2 regions of the Phycicoccus sp. DTK01 genome follow, and region 1 is predicted to be linked to the other one. Evidence: predicted binding sites of a transcription regulator. Region 1 holds the regulator's gene; the other holds the start of a gene.
What was found. Region 1 encodes LexA, which represses DNA repair genes until DNA is damaged. Its sites were predicted from a motif close to TCGAACANNTGTTCGA; they were not measured.
Positions count from the first base shown of each region.

Region 2: a site for LexA is predicted at 1,880-1,895, ahead of J3473_RS01525 (DUF6504 family protein). Genes of this name have one in related genera too.

Region 1 covers NZ_BOPU01000001.1:47,922-50,779, reverse strand. Annotated here, with positions in the region: gene J3473_RS00260 (hypothetical protein) at 162-341, opposite strand; gene J3473_RS00255 (LysM peptidoglycan-binding domain-containing protein) at 613-1,014, opposite strand; gene lexA (transcriptional repressor LexA) at 1,265-1,981, shown strand; gene J3473_RS00245 (DUF4259 domain-containing protein) at 2,009-2,431, opposite strand; gene J3473_RS00240 (succinylglutamate desuccinylase/aspartoacylase family protein) at 2,441-2,858, opposite strand, start outside.
Region 2 covers NZ_BOPU01000001.1:340,889-343,746, reverse strand. Annotated here, with positions in the region: gene J3473_RS01535 (DNA polymerase III subunit alpha) at 1-1,097, opposite strand, end outside; gene J3473_RS01530 (SAV_6107 family HEPN domain-containing protein) at 1,106-1,519, opposite strand; gene J3473_RS01525 (DUF6504 family protein) at 1,534-1,809, opposite strand; gene J3473_RS01520 (YbaK/EbsC family protein) at 2,030-2,566, shown strand; gene J3473_RS01515 (heme-degrading domain-containing protein) at 2,620-2,858, shown strand, end outside.

The DNA of each region.
Region 1 (2,858 bases):
GTCGGAGTGGGGGGACCTGCGGTGCCCCAGCGACGTGAGGGCCGCGGCCTCCCTGCAGACGACAGCCAGCGCCGCCCGCTCCGTCGTCGCGTCGGTGGAGAGCCAGCGACGACGAGGGGGTGCGACCCGGGGACCCTCTGTGTATCCCCGGGCCGCACGTCTCATTCCCCGGGGCTCTGGCTGTGGTGCACGAGTGCCGCCGTGTAGGCACCGTGCCAGCCGCCCGAGGTGGCGGACCCGCGCGCTCCGCAGCCGCACGACCAGAGCCACCGGCCCTGGCCGCCGCACTGGACGACCGGGTGGTGGGTGAGGCGGTAGGAGCCGCGACGACGTGTCCGCATGCCCTGAAGTCTGTTCGTGCACAGGGGGGTCGCGCAGCGCCGGAGGGCGCCCGCGGGCCGATGGGCCCCGGAGGTCCGACAGGTCGGGGGATGCCCCCTCCCCCGTTCGGCCGAGCGTGGCGCGCTTGACAGGGGTGAGCGGCCGGCACCGACCCGGCACAGCACGGAGGGCGCCGTCTCCTCTGCACGGGAGACGACGCCCTCCGGCGTCCGAGTCGGGTCGAGGGACTCGGGGATCGTGGTGCGCCCGACCGGACGCCCCCGCGGCGGCTCAGCCCGCGGGGACGACCAGCTGCTGGCCGGCGCGGATCTGCGCAGTGCTCAGCCCGTTGGCGAGCTGTATGGCGACGATGCCGTCGCTGATGGACATCGAGGGCAGCTCACGGGACGCGATCTCGGACAGCGTCTGGCCGGGCGACACCGACACGGTGTGGGCCGGCTCGACGGCGCCCGCGCCCCCGAGGCCGCGCAGGCCGAGGGCCGCCGCCAGCGCGAGGGTGGCGAGCACGAGCAGCACGAGGCGGCCGCGGCGGGTGATCCGCAGCGCCGGCTGTGCGGCGCGGGCCGCACGCCCTCCGGTGGCGCCGCCCTCGAGGACGACGAGCCGCGGGCGGCGCGCCGGCACGGGGCCGGTGTGGCCGAGGTCGGTGGGGTCCCAGGCGATCGCGCTCATCATGTCCTCCATCCCGGCGGCCGGGGCCACCGTCGAACCGGTGTTCGATAGAACGTCTGTACGAGTTATAGCACGCACGTTCGAGGCGGACAAGACACGCGTCGAACACATGTTTGAGTTCGAGGCCCGTCGCTCGTAGGATGTCCGCATGCAGATCAGACTGCATGTCACCACCGACAGACCGTCTGACCTGCGAAAACACCGGTCAGGCCCCCCGTCGGCACGGGGCGGCCGCAGCGAAGGGGTCGAGATGGCACGTCCGAGGAACGCCGACATCCACGAGATGCCCGACCGCGGCGACGGCGGGGACCTCACCCACCGCCAGCGCAAGATCCTCGAGGTCATCCGCAACGCCGTCGACCGGCACGGCTACCCGCCGAGCATGCGCGAGATCGGCGAGGCCGTCGGGCTCACCTCCCCCAGCTCGGTCGCCCACCAGCTCTCGGCGCTGGAGCGCAAGGGCTTCCTGCGTCGCGACCCCAACCGGCCGCGCGCCATCGAGGTCGTCTCCCCCGACCGCCAGGGCTCCGGCTACCGCCGCCCCGAGGCCGACGAGGTCGTCGACGTCACCGGCGAGGGCGACGAGCGCCCCGAGGCCTCCTACGTCCCGGTCCTCGGCCGGATCGCCGCCGGTGTCCCGATCACCGCCGAGGAGGTCGTCGAGGACGTCTTCCCGCTGCCCAAGCAGATCGTCGGCGAGGGCAGCCTCTTCCTGCTCAAGGTCGTCGGCGACTCGATGGTCGACGCGGCCATCTGCGACGGCGACTGGGTCGTCGTGCGCCAACAGCCGACCGCCGAGAACGGCGACATCGTCGCGGCGATGCTCGACAACGAGGCGACGGTCAAGACCTTCAAGCGGCGCGACGGCAAGGTCTGGCTCATGCCGCACAACCCGGCCTTCGAGCCGATCGACGGCGACCACGCGACGATCCTCGGCAAGGTCACCGCGGTCCTGCGCCGCGTCTGACCCCCTCGACCGGGGCGGCCGCGGCGCTCAGTCGTCGCGGTCGCCCAGCCAGGCGAGCGCCCGTCGGCACCCCCCCACCGCCTCGTCGGCCAGACCCGCCTCGTCCCACAGCTCCCACCACTCGCCCTCCCGCGAGCGGATCGCGTGTCGAAGCACCCTCCGCGACTTCTCGACCAGCTCCTCGTCGTCGGGCAGGGGCTGCTCGGCCAGCCACTCGGGGAGGTACGGCTCCCCCGCGGCCTCGCGCGGGCTCAGGCTCGCGCCGACCGCCGCCGCGGCGGCCAACGCCTCGCTCAGCTCCGGGGCGTCGGCGCTCCCCGGCGACGCAAGGACGGCGTCGAGGACCGCGAGCACCCGGCTCGCGCGGTCGTCGGGGGCTGCGTCCTCGAGGTCGTCCAGCAGGTCGAGGGCGTCGTCGTTCTCGAAGGGTCCGGTCCCGGTCGCTCCCATGCGACCAGCCTAGGACCCGGCGGTCGCCGGCGGGGTGGGCTCCTCGACCTCGGCGATGTGGACGACCGCGTCGCCGGAGTTGACCAGCGGCGCCTCGGTGCGCCCGACGACGATGCCGGAGCGGTCGGCGTGCACCAGCCGCACCCGCTTGCCGAGCGAGTCGAAGAGGCCACCGAGGCGCGCCCCGCGCTCGACGCGCTCCCCCAGCGCGACCTCGAGGTGGAGCATGCCGGTGCCGCGCGCCCGGACCCAGCCGCTGCGGAACGACACCGCCGACGGCGCCGGCGGGTCCTCGGCGACCGGCTCGGTCATCCCGAGCGCGGCGAGCACGCGGCGCACGCCGAGCACGCCGGCGTCGACGGCCCAGCGGTCCATCCGCCAGGCCTCGCCCGCCTCGTAGAGCAGGACGGTCGCGCCCCGCTCGCGG
Region 2 (2,858 bases), 290 kb from region 1:
TGCCGCTCGGTGTCGGTGGCGTCCGGGTAGCGCCGGCCGACCGCCGCGCGGCAGCGCTGCGCGAGGACGTCCATCGGGTCGGTGCCGGGCTCGATGCCGAGGATCTCGGGCTCGGGCAGGTGGACCGCGCCGATGCCGAGGTCGTCGCGGGCGTGCTGGACGCACTCGGCGGCCACCCGCGCGGTCATCGCGAGGAGGCGCTGCGCGCGGGCGGTGTCGCCGCCGGTGACGGTGAGGGCCCGGGCGTGCATGTCGGCGGTGCTCGCGAGGTGGCCGGCGTCGGTGACCCGGTCGAGGTGGCGGGAGTCGAGGACGACGAGCCGGCGCGCGGCGTCGAGGACGTCGACGGTGCGCACCTGCCCCGGCTCGGCGTGCCGGACGGCGGCGCTGAGGACCGCCGTCACGCCGGCGGCGTCGGCGAGGGCGAGCATCCGGCCGGCGTGCGACCGGCAGCCGGGGGTGCCCTCGGGGCCGCCGTGGAGGACGACCTCGACGGCGAGGCCGTCGCGCGGCAGGAGCGCCCGCCAGCGGGCGAGGAGGTCGCGGGCGTGCTCGCGCTGCCCGGCGAGGACGGCCCGCCCGACGTCGGAGTCGGGGCCGAGGAGGACGACGAGGCGTGCGGGGGCCGCGGCGTCGTCACCGGCCGGCGCGGTCCACCGGGCGAGGAGGGCGGGGGTGGTGACCGGGATACCGCGCTCGCCGCGCAGGTGGGTCTCGGTGACGAGCCGGCAGAGGGAGGCCCAGCCGGCGCCCGCGGCCGCTCCCCCGCCGCCGCCCCGGCCGAGGACGGTGACCCGGGGCCGGCGCGGGTCGACGATCGCGCCGCCGCGCACCGGCGTGCGCGCCCGCCGCACGGGCGGGGCGGGCAGGAGGTCCTCGACGGCGAGGTCGACCCCGAGGACGGGGTCGACACCCGCCGCGCCGCACGCCTGCGCGAAGCGGACCGCGCCGTAGAGGCCGTCGCGGTCGGTCAGCGCGAGCGCGCCCTGGCCGAGGTCGACGGCGCGGGCGACGAGGTCCTCGGGCTGCGAGGCGCCGTAGCGCATCGAGTAGCCGGAGGCGACGTGGAGGTGGGCGAACCCGTCGGCGGTGGGCACGGCGGGCCTCAGGCGGAGCGGACGGGCGCGAGCCGGCGGGCGGCGGGGGCGACGGGGACCCCGAGGCGGGCCGCGACGAGGTCGAGGAGGACCTCGGCGTCGCGCAGGAGGTCGTCGGCCTCGCGGGCGGTGACCCGGACCAGGCCGGTCTCGACCCCGACCCGGTGCCCGGTCACCGCGGCGAAGCGCTCGGCCCACTCGGTGAGCTCGGGCGCGGTGCGGGCGACGAGCGCCCAGACGTCGTGCGGCCCGGCGCCGGGGGCCTCGGGCGCCGGCCGGGAGGCGACGAGCGCGGCGGCGGCGCGCAGCGCGGCGAGCGAGGCCGCGAGGTAGCGGGTGGAGGCCCGGCCCGCGACGCAGGCGTCGGCGAGGGAGGCGCGGGAGCGCTCGAGGAGGTCGAGGGTGGTGGCGGCGTGGGGCATCGGTCTCGTCCGTCTCAGTCGTGGGCCCGCAGGAGGAGCCAGTGGTCGTCGTCACGGCCGAGGTCGAAGACCCCGACCGGCCCGGACGGCGGGCGGGCCTCGACCCGCCACACCCGCCGCTCGGTCGCGGTGGCCGCACCGTCCTCCCCCACCTCGCGCCACCAGGCGCGCCGCTCCTGCCAGGCGTCGAGGACGGCGCACACGGTGTAGCGCCGCCCCCGCCAGACGAAGGAGCGCGGAGCCGGGTCGGCCCCCGCCACCTCGAGCGGGTCGTCGTGACGACGCACCATGAGGCACCTCCGGACGGGCAGGACCGATCGCCCGGCGACCTCGCGGGGCCGGTGGACCGGTGGGGGATGTTCGAACGCGTGTTCGACCTGATGACCACTGTAGACCCCCGTCCCGACATCCCGTCAAGCGGTTCCGAGGACCCGGACCGGCTCGTCCGGGGCGCCGCGACACCTCCCCGCACACCTCCCGCACGGGGCCCCGCGTCACTACGCTGCGGTCATGTCGACCGACCCCGCCGGCGTGGCCGCCGCACCCCCTCCGGAGCGCGACCTCACGACCCACCGGCGCGTCGCCGGGGTCCTCGAGACCCTCGCCCTGCACCACGTCCGCCCCGAGCTGCGCCAGCTGCCCGGGGCGGTCCGCACCGCGCAGGCCGCCGCGGACGCGCTCGGGGTCTCCCCCGCCGAGATCGCCAACAGCCTCGTCTTCGTCGCCGTCGGCGCCGACGGCTCTCGCACACCGCTGCTCGTCCTCGCCTCGGGCGGGCACCGCGTCGACACCGCGAAGGTCGCGAGCCTCCTCGAGCTCGACGAGCTCGAGCGGGCCGACCCCGACTTCGTCCGCGAGCACACCGGGATGGCCATCGGCGGCGTCGCGCCTGTCGGGCACCCCCAGCGGCTGCGGACGGTCGTCGACGTCACCCTCGGGCGCTACGACCGCGTCTGGGCGGCCGCCGGCCACAGCCACGCCGTCTTCGCGACGACCTACGACGAGCTGATCCGCATCACCGGCGGCCAGGCGATGGACGTCGCCTGACCCGGGACCCGACCGGCGCACGGATCGGTTGACAGGTGCCCCATGATGGCGCTGTGGACCAGTGGCCGACGACGGAGGACATCGCGCGGGCGGAGGACGAGATCGTCCTGCCCGAGCTCACCGAGCAGACCGCCTACGCCCTCGGCCGCCGGGCCGTGGAGGCGGGCCTGGAGCAGGGGCTGCCGATCGCGGTCGGGGTCTGGCGAGGAGAGCGCCAGCTGTTCCACTGCGCGCTCCCCGGCTCGACGCGCGACAACAACGAGTGGCTGCGCCGCAAGGGGCGCGTGGTGAT